3 regions of the Actinacidiphila sp. ITFR-21 genome follow, and region 1 is predicted to be linked to each of the others. Evidence: riboswitches for the same ligand, from Rfam matches in the RefSeq annotation. Region 1 holds a riboswitch; each other region holds the start of a gene.
The links. A riboswitch is a leader RNA that binds a small molecule or an ion and turns the genes downstream of it on or off. The one in region 1 is predicted to bind S-adenosylmethionine.
Positions count from the first base shown of each region.

Region 2: linked by a shared signal. The riboswitch ahead of thrC (threonine synthase) and the one ahead of RLT57_RS06270 (aminotransferase class V-fold PLP-dependent enzyme) in region 1 are both predicted to bind S-adenosylmethionine.
Region 3: linked by a shared signal. The riboswitch ahead of RLT57_RS33435 (putative leader peptide) and the one ahead of RLT57_RS06270 (aminotransferase class V-fold PLP-dependent enzyme) in region 1 are both predicted to bind S-adenosylmethionine.

Region 1 covers NZ_CP134605.1:1,409,238-1,412,504, forward strand. Annotated here, with positions in the region: gene RLT57_RS06260 (hypothetical protein) at 1-118, shown strand, start outside; gene trpD (anthranilate phosphoribosyltransferase) at 123-1,175, shown strand; SAM riboswitch class IV at 1,259-1,376, shown strand; gene RLT57_RS06270 (aminotransferase class V-fold PLP-dependent enzyme) at 1,390-2,763, shown strand; gene qcrB (cytochrome bc1 complex cytochrome b subunit) at 3,013-3,267, opposite strand, start outside.
Region 2 covers NZ_CP134605.1:2,550,959-2,554,225, reverse strand. Annotated here, with positions in the region: gene RLT57_RS11230 (glucosyl-3-phosphoglycerate synthase) at 441-1,406, opposite strand; SAM riboswitch class I at 1,840-1,969, shown strand; gene thrC (threonine synthase) at 1,987-3,267, shown strand, end outside.
Region 3 covers NZ_CP134605.1:4,959,289-4,962,555, forward strand. Annotated here, with positions in the region: gene RLT57_RS22320 (ABC transporter permease) at 1-192, opposite strand, end outside; gene RLT57_RS22325 (ABC transporter substrate-binding protein) at 201-1,358, opposite strand; gene RLT57_RS33435 (putative leader peptide) at 1,772-1,903, opposite strand; SAM riboswitch class IV at 1,944-2,055, opposite strand; gene RLT57_RS22330 (non-ribosomal peptide synthetase) at 2,299-3,267, opposite strand, start outside.

The DNA.
Region 1 (3,267 bases):
CGCCTGCTGCTTCGGCCCGCCCCCCGGCCCCGAGCGCCAACCGCGGCGCCACGGGCGGACCCCCGGCGACAGGTTGCCGCACGGGCCGCGGCGCGGCCGCCCCGCGCCGATAGGGTGACCGCATGAGCACTGAGAACCCCGCCGGAGGCGCCCGCTCGTGGCCCGACGTGCTGACCGCACTGCTGGCCGGCCGCGACCTGAGCGAAGACGACACCGCCTGGGCGATGGACCGCATCATGCGCGGTGAGGCCACCGACGTGCAGATCGCCGGGTTCGCCGTCGCGCTGCGCGCCAAAGGCGAGACCGTGGAGGAGATCTCCGGCCTGGTGCGCACGATGTACGAGCACGCCAGGACCATCGAGGTGCCCGGCCCGAGCGTGGACATCGTCGGTACCGGCGGAGACCGGGCCAGGACGGTCAACATCTCCACCATGTCCGCGATAGTGGTGGCCGGGACCGGCGCGAAGGTCGTCAAGCACGGCAGCCGGGCGGCCTCCTCGGCGAGCGGTGCCTCCGACGTCCTCGGCAAGCTCGGCGTCAATCTCGAACTGACCCCGGAGCGCGTGGTGGAGGTCGCCGCCGAGGCCGGCATCACTTTCTGCTTCGCGGTGCGCTTTCACCCGGCGCTGCGCCATGTGGCCACCGCCCGCGCCGAGTTGGGGGTGGCCACCACCTTCAACTTCCTCGGCCCGCTGACCAACCCGGCCCGGGTACGGGCCCAGGCCACCGGGGTCGCCGACGCGCGGATGGCGCCGATCCTCGCCGGGGTGCTCGCCGAGCGCGGCTCCTCCGCGCTGGTGTTCCGCGGCGACGACGGCCTGGACGAGCTGACCACCACCGCCACCTCCCAGGTCTGGGTGGTCCGCGACGGCAAGGTCGGGCAGACCTCCTTCGACCCGCGCGACGTGGGCATCGAACTGGTGCCGGTGGAGGCGCTGCGCGGCGCCGACGCGGCGTACAACGCCGAGGTGGCGCGGCGGCTGCTGGCCGGCGAGACCGGTCCGGTACGGGACGCGGTGCTGCTCAACTCGGCCGCCGCCCTGGTGGCGCTGCACCCGGGCGACGGACCGCTGGAGCAGCAGATCGCGGCCGGTATCGAGCAGGCGGCGCGGTCCGTGGACTCCGGGGCCGCCGCCGCCGTGCTGGACCGCTGGGTCGCGGCCAGCAACGCGTAGCTTTTCGTCTCATCAAAGGGGACGCCGTCCGCGTCGTGGACGGCGTCTTGCGCGTCCGCCGGCTTCTGGCACAATGTCCTCCAGGTCACGAGTGACAGCGTCAAGGCCCCGGCTCGCTGTCCGGCAACCCTCCGTCCGTGGTGGGGTGCCCCGGGTGAGGACCAGGCTGTGAGCAAGCAAGGCTCGCAGCAAGCCGGACTTGGGGAGCTCTGTCATGACGGTATACAGCCCTGCGACCGCTACCGACTGTGAGACCACGTCACCGCTGCCGGTCCTCGGACGCGACGTCCGGGTGCCGCTGGTGACGGGCGGCGAGGTCACGTACGCGGCCCTGGACTACGCGGCCAGCGCGCCGGCCCTCCAGCGGGTGTGGGACGACGTGGCCGCGTACGCGCCCTACTACGGCAGCGTGCACCGCGGCGCCGGGTACCTCTCGCAGCTGTCCACCGACCTGTTCGAGCAGAGCCGCGCGACGGTCGCGCGGTTCCTCGGCTGTCGCCCGGACGACGAGGTGGTCTTCACCCGGTCCACCACCGACTCGCTCAACCTGCTCGCGGCCGTACTGCCGGCCGGAACCCAGGTCTACGTCTTCGACACCGAGCACCACGCCTCCCTGCTGCCCTGGCAGCGCGGCGAGGACGCGCACGTCACCTGGCTGTCCGCCCCCCGCACCCCCGAACAGGCCGTCGCCGCCCTCGACGTGGCACTGCACGGCGCCCCCAAGGGCCCCAAGCTGGTCTGCGTCACCGGCGCGTCCAACGTGACCGGGGAGCTGTGGCCGGTACGGAAGCTGGCCGCCGCCGCGCACCGGCACGGCGCCCGGATCGTCCTGGACGCGGCGCAGCTGGTCCCGCACCAGGCGGTGGACATCACCGCGCTCGACGTGGACTGGGTGGCCTTCTCCGGGCACAAGCTGTACGCGCCCTTCGGCTCCGGCGTGCTCGCCGGCCGGCCCGACTGGCTGCGCGACGCCGAGCCGTACCTGGCCGGCGGCGGCGCCACCCGCAAGGTCGCCCGCCGGGTCGACGGACAGCTCGACGTCGAGTGGCACACCGCGGTGGCCGCCCGCCACGAAGCGGGATCGCCCAACGTGATCGGCGCCTACGCCATCGCGTCGGCGTGCCGCGCCCTCACCGAGGCCGGCTACGACCGGCTGGTCACCCGCGAGCGGCAGCTGCTGGCCCGGCTGCGCGAGGGGCTGGCCACGGTGCCCGAGGTGCGGGTGCTGTCCCTCTTCGGTGAGGACTCCGCCCGGGTCGGCGTGCTCTCCTTCGTCGTCCAGGGCTGGAACAGCTCGCACTTCGCCGCGGCCCTGTCCGCGGAGCACGGCATCGGGGTCCGCGACGGCCTCTTCTGCGCCCACCCGCTGGTCCGTACGCTCCTGGACAGCGAGCCCGACGAGCCCGGCGAATGCGGCGCGCCCGACGCCGCCCCCGGCGAACGCTCCCTCAACGCCATCCGCGTCAGCTTCGGCGCCGGCACCCCCGACGAACACATCGACCGCTTCCTCGACGCGGTCACCACCCTCGTCAAGGACGGCGCCCGCTGGTCCTACCGCACCGAGAACGGCCGTTGCGTCCCGGCGTAGCCCTGCGCCCCGCGTCCCCGCCCGTCACCAAGACCGGCCCCGCCATACGCCGCCCCGGCCCCCGCTTCGGGAGCCGGGGCGTTCCGGCGGGGTGCGGCGACGGGCGGCCACCCGCGCGGCCCGGCCGGCGGGCGACGGGTGACGGCCGTGGAAAACGGCAGCCGTAAACGGCCCCGGGCCGTCCCCCGCGCCCCCGGGAAGGGGTGCGGGGGACGGCCCGGGGCCGTTCGGCGACCGTACGGCGCGCGGCTAGTGGTGACCGTGTCCGCTGGTGATCTCCTCGTACTCCTCGGCCGTCGGCTTCGGGATCTGGCTGTGCTCGCCGTAGAAGTTGCGGGAGAGCCGGGCCTGGACCTTGGCGATCGGGCCGACCTTGCGTTCGACGCCGTTCTCGTCGACCTCGGGGCCGGGGTCGATCGGCCTGGGCTGGACGTGGGCGGTGAGGACGTGCAGCTGCTGCTGCGACAGCGGCTCGTGCACCTCGATGAACTCACCGTGCGGCAG
Region 2 (3,267 bases), 1.1 Mb from region 1:
CCCCGCCCAGCCCCTTGCGGCCCATCCCGCGACCACCGGGCAGCGGCGGGTTTGCCGCGCAGTTCCCGGCGCCCCTGGGGGCAGCCCCTTGCGGCTGGCTCTTGCCCGTCGGCCGGTGGCCGTGGGTTCGGCCGCAAGGGGCTGCCCAGAGCGACCGGCCGCAATCTCCTCCCGGGGGGGTGGACGCGGTTCCTTAGGGGCGCGGGGAACCCCGCGACCGGCCCACCACCGGCCGGTGGCCGAGAGGCAGCCGCAAGGGGCCGGGCGGAGCGGCCAAGAAGGGGCGCGGGGAACTGCGCGGACAACCCGCCACCGGCCCGCGGCCGCGGGATGGGCCGAAAGGGGTCGGGCGGGCCGCTCGGGCGCGGCTCGTCGCGGCGCGGCGCGAAGGGGGCGCCCCCCGGGGCGAAGGGGGCCGCCGGGCGGGCGCCCCCCCGGGGTCAGGCGGCCCGCCGGGCCCGGTATTCGCGGACCTCCACCATCGGCGGCCTCTCCTCCGTGTCCACCGCGTGCGTCCGCGCCACGAACCCCTCCTCCACCCGGTCGAACTGCGTCAGCCTCGGCCGCACCAGGTGGCCCCGGGCAAGCCGCAGCTGCGCCGTGCGGTAGATGGCCGCCGCCATCCGGCCCAGCGCCTGGCCGTCCTGGTGCCGGTGGTGGCGTACGCCCACGTCCACCTGGGCCAGCGCGTCCAGCCCGACCAGCCCGAGCGCGTCGACCAGCATGCCCAGCTCCACCCCGTAGCCGACGGGGAACGGCAGCCGTTCCAGCAGCGAGCGCCGCGCCGCGTACTCGCCGCCGAGCGGCTGGACGAAGCCGGCCAGCCGCGGCCAGTGCAGGTTCAGCAGCGGGCGGGCGACCAGCTCGGTGACCCGGCCGCCGCCGGCCGGCACGGCCGCGTCACCGGTCTCCAGCGGGCGGTCGTACATCGCCTTGACCAGCCGCACGGCGGGCTCGGTGAGCAGCGGCCCGACCACGCCGGAGACGAACCGGGAGTCGAACTCCCGCAGGTCTGCGTCCACGAAGCAGACGATCTCCCCCTCGGTGACCAGCAGTGACCGCCACAGCACCTCGCCCTTGCCGGGCACCGTCGGCAGCCGGGGCAGCACCGAGTCCCGCAGTACCACCCGCGCGCCGGCCGCCGAGGCGACCTGGACCGTACGGTCGTGGGAGCCGGAGTCGACCACCACCAGGTCGTCGACCAGCGGCACCTGCGGCGTCATGAGGTCGCGGCGGATCGTCTCGACGATGTCGCCGACGGTGGCCTCCTCGTTCAGCGCGGGCAGCACCACGCTGATCGTGCCGCGCTCGCCCGCCGCCCGTTTCGCCGCCAGCAGCAGGTCCAGTGGCCGGTCGTCGGCCGACCACGACCGGCGTGCCAGCCAGTGCTCCACCTCGTCGATCACGTGCGCTCTCCTTGCTGGTGGTCTGCTGGTGGTCTGCTGGCGGGCGGGCTGCCAAGGATCCGCCCAAGGATCCGCCCAAGGATCAGTCAAGGTCCGCCGGGAACCCGCCGGGAACCGGCGGCGGCCCGGCAGCCGCCGCCCCCCGGCCGCGTCTCCGGGCCGCGACCCCCGCCGCTACCCCGGCCACGGTGCCGGTGACAGCGCCGGTCACGGCCCCGCCGCGGGCCTCCGCGGCGCGGCCGTGGCGCGGCCGGTGTGATCCATTCGACCCGTCTCGCGGTACGGACGGAGCGGTCCGAACGGACACTTCTCCGTTACAGTCTTGAGCAACACGTACGTGCCCCGCACCTCGGGGTCGTGCCGTGCGGCACCGCTCCCGAGCGGGGGCGGCACCGCTGGACAAACGCCCGGACCACCGTGTCCGGTGCCATACCGCTCATCCAGAGGGGCAGAGGGAACGGCCCGTTGAAGCCCCGGCAACCCTCCCGCCGACCGCGAGGTCACACGGTGGGGAAGGTGCCAATTCCGTCTCGTGGCGACGTACGCCACGGGGAAGATGAGGAGAAAGGGCCTCGCCATCATGGCTGCGCAGACCGTCGCCAGTACCCACGACACTCCCTTCGGCGCCGCGTTCGGACCGGCTGCCGCGCTGTCCTGCCGCGAGTGCGGCACCCGCTTCCCGCTCAGCCCGATCTTCGCCTGTCAGGAGTGTTTCGGGCCGCTCGAAGTGGCATACGATCTTCCGCTCGGCGACCCCGAGGACCTGCGCCGCCGGATCGAGGCCGGCCCGACCAGCATCTGGCGGTACGCGCCGCTGCTGCCGGTGCCCGCCGACATCGCCGACGACGCCGCCCGGCCGAACATCAACCCGGGCTGGACCAAGCTGGTCAAGACCGACAACCTCGCCCGCGAGCTGGGCATCACCGGCGGCCTGTACGTCAAGGACGACTCCGGCAACCCGACGCACTCCTTCAAGGACCGGGTCGTCGCCATCGCCCTGGAGGCGGCCCGCACCTTCGGCCTGACCACCCTGTCCTGCTCGTCCACCGGCAACCTTGCCGGTGCGGTCGGCGCCGCCGCGGCCCGCTCGGGCCTGCGCAGCTGCGTCTTCATCCCGCACGACCTGGAGGCCGGCAAGGTCGTCATGGCCGCGGTCTACGGCGGTGAACTGGTCGGTATCGAGGGCTCGTACGACGATGTGAACCGCTTCTGCTCGGAGCTGATCGGCGACCCGATCGGCGAGGGCTGGGGCTTCGTCAACGTCAACCTGCGCCCGTACTACGGCGAGGGCTCCAAGACCCTGGCCTACGAGATCGCCGAGCAGCTCGGCTGGCGGCTGCCGGACAACCTGGTCATCCCGATCGCCTCCGGCTCCCAGCTCACCAAGATCGACAAGGGCCTGCAGGAGCTGATCAAGCTCGGCCTGGTCCCGGACAAGCCGTACCGGATCTACGGTGCCCAGGCCGCGGGCTGCTCGCCGGTGTCGGCGGCGTACAAGGCCGGGCACGACGTGGTGCGGCCGGTGAAGCCGGACACCATCGCCAAGTCGCTGGCGATCGGCAACCCCGCCGACGGGCCGTACGTCCTGGACATCACCCGGCGTACCGGCGGCGCGGTCGAGGACGTGGACGACGAGGAGATCGTGGCCGCGATCAAACTGCTCGCGCGGACCGAGGGGATCTTCGGGGAGACCGCCGGCGGGGTGACCGTGGGTGTCCTCAAGAAGCTGATCGAGACCGGGCAGCTCGACCCGGCCGCCGAGACCGTCGTACTCAACACCGGCGACGGACTGAAGACTCTGGACGCGGTGGCGCCGACCACCGGACCCACCGCGACCATCCGCCCGACTGTTGCCGCTTTC
Region 3 (3,267 bases), 3.6 Mb from region 1:
GATCGTACTGAAGGCGGCCCAGGCGAGGACGCCGGCGCCGGTGAGGACCGGGTTGACGCGGACCGGGTGGGTGACCTTCTCCAGGGCCGCGTGGATACGCGCCGCGCCCTGGACGGTCGTCCCGGTGGGGGCCGCCGTCCCGGCCGCCGCCGGGGTGGCGGCCGGGACGGCGTTGAGCGTGGTGGGGTCCATGGTCTTCCTCAGAAGTCGAGACCGAGGTTGACGAAGACCTTGTCGGCCAGCGCCCGGGCGTCGGTACCGGCGGGGAGGAAGCCGGTGTGGATGAACTTGTCGATGCCCGGCTCGAGGACCCGCTGCAGGTTCTTGGGCGAGGGGTCGAAGGTGAGGGTCTGCAGCACCGGCAGGATGTTGGCCGCCGTGTCCGGGACGTAGTGCCTGCCGGACTCGATCTCGGCGGTCTCCTGCAGGTTCGCCCCCACGTAGCGCGAGCCGCGCGCCCAGGCGTTGACCAGCCTGGCGGCGGTGACCGGGTCCTGGCTGACGAAGGTCTCGTTCAGGGCGACCGCGCAGCACGGGTAGGAGGCGTTGCGGCTCAGGTCGCGGTTGTCGGAGAGTTCCTTTGCCCAGCCGTCCTTGACCCCCTGGATGATCGGCAGGAAGCCGCCGGCGGTCGCGATGGCGTCGACCTTTTTGTCCTGGAGCGCCTTCGGTAGGAGGTCCTGTTCGATGACGACCCACTCGACCTGCTTGGCCGCCGGACTGGAGTTGATGCCGGCGTCGAGCAGGTCGAGGGAGAAGAAGTTGGGCGCCGAGCCCTGCAGGCTGCTCACGCCGATCTTCCGGCCCTTGAGCGCGGCCACGGTGGGCACCGAGCCGTCGTTGCGGGCGTAGAGGTCGAGGCAGCCGTGGTGCAGCCCGCCGGACAGCTTGACCGGGGTGCCGTTGTAGATCGGGCCGAGGAAGTTGAAGAAGATGCCGTTGGTCGCTATGTACTTGCCCGAGCCGACGGCGGCGGTGGCGTCCTCGTCGGTGCCGGTCTTCTTCAGGACGACGTTCAGCCCGGCGTCCCGGAAGAAGCCCTTCTCGTAGGCGACGATCAGCGGCGCGTCGCAGACGCCGCTGGGGGCGGTGACGGTCAGCTGCCGGTCGGCCCACGACCTCGTCACGGTGAGGCCGTCGGCGGTGCCGCTGTCCTTCGTGTCGCTCCTGATGAAGGCCCAGCTGCCCAGGCCGGCTGCAGCGGCGGCGCCCACGCCGACGGCGCCGAAGGTGAGCAGGCGGCGCCGGGAGACGCTTTTGGCGGCGTCGAGGTCGACGTTCGCCTCGACGAGGCCGGGCTGCGGTGGTTCGGGGTTCGCGTCGCCGGGTTGTGGCGTCTGCGGAATGTCGTCACTCATGGTTCGGGAATCCTGTCCGGTATTCGGGCATGGCGGATTTGCGGACCGGCTCCAATGGCAGCCGCATGCGTACGGAGATCTGTTCGCGCGACCGGTTTCCGGGTCGGCGGGAGAAAGCACACGCGTTCACGCGGACGTCATCGACCGCGGGGCACCGGATTTTCCGGGAAGGCGACTGGGCGTGTCAGGCGCGGCAGGCGGCCGAATCCGTCGGTGCTCACCGCGCCGCGTACGGGATACGGTTCCGCGGGGGATCGCCGGGGAGGTACGCCGGGCCGGCCGGCGTGATCCCGCGCCGACCGGCTACCGTGCGTGCCGCGCGGGCCGTGCCGTGCCCGCCGGGCCGCGGCCGGAGCCGCCGTCAGGTCCGGCCCGGTGGCGGCATGTTGCCCGCCCGGGGCGGCCGCGCCGTGTCAGCGGCCGGCGGGCAGCCCGGGACAGAGAGCGGCGGCGACGCGCTGAAGGTCGATGTGACGACGGGAGGAGCTCCGGAACGCCCGTACGGCGCTGCGACCTTCGGGCCGCGACGTCTGCCGCTCACCCATCGTCAGCACCTCCACTTGGCGGCGGGCGCACCGCCCGCCGGTCTCGCGCTTGCCGGGCCCCTGCGGCACGGCCGGGTGTTCACCTGGAGCACCCCGCCGCGGAGGAGGGTTGCCGGTCAGCAGGCCAGGGCCGAACGCTGACACTCATCACCTGTCGGCAGGAAGATAGCCCCGTGCGGGGCGGCGGGGCAAGAGTTCGGGGGGAATTCGGCGCACACCGATTCGCGGTGGCCGTATGCCGCCCGGCCACCGCGTTCCGCCCCGGTATTACCGCAACACCGGTGCAACAATTCGGCTTCGCGGGCCGGAACACCGGATCGCTTCTCGGCGGCATTCCGGCCGCCGTCGACGTGTTTCCACCGGTGCGCCGGCCCCGAGGCGCGGCTGTCAGGGGATCAGGAGGTCATCTCCGCCCTGCCGAGCAGCCGCAGGTCCTCACGGCGGGCGGCCGACGGCGGTCGCAGGGCCGCCGCGTAGTGGTGGAAGACCTCGGAGTCCAGGGGGATCCACTCGACGGCCGCGGAGTCGACGAACTCGTGGCAGTTGCGGCTGACGTCGGGGGAGGGCACGTCGCGGAAGAGCTCGGTCAGGGTCCGCGGGCCCGCGGCGGGGTCGGGCAGCACCGCGGCGAGCCGCTGGAGCAGCGGCGAGTCCTGTTCGGCGACGCGCCGCCGGAACTCCGCGTAGTCGACGCTCCGCAGGCCGAACCGGGCGGCGACGTGGCCGAGCAGGTCGTCCAGGCGGGTCGACTCGCGCTGCACGACGTGGAAGGTCTGCCCCACGCGGCTGTCGCGGACGGCGGTCGCGATGAGGCGGCTGACGTTGTCGACCGGGGTGAAGTCGCCGAGCGCGCCGGTGCCGAAGGTGACGCCGAGTTCGACGGACGCGTCCAGCAGGAACTCGGCCAGGCTGCCGCCGTGGCTGAAGACCCCGGTGCGCGTGTTCGGCATCACCTCGCCCATCCGGTAGAGGCTCACCGGCAGGCCGTACCGGCGGCGCGCGTCCCGCAGCATGGCCTCGGCGACCCACTTGCTCTGGCCGTAGCCGTCGTCCGGCACGTCCTCGACGGAGGGGAAGGAGTCCTCGTCGGGCACGGCCCCGGTCCGGGGGAAGATGCCGAGCGTCGACAGGTGGTGGACGGGCCGCGCGGGACCCGTCCCGGCGGTGGCCAGGCGGATCACCTCACGGGTGCCGAGCACGTTGACCGCGCGCAGCCGCTGGTAGGGGTAGACGAGGTTGACCTCGGCGCCCGAGTGGACGACGGCGTCGGTGCCGTCGGCGAGCTCCTGGAAGGCGGCCGGCGACAGCCCGAACCGCTCGGCCGCGAGGTCGCCCCGCACGACCCGGACCCGGGGGGTGCCGCT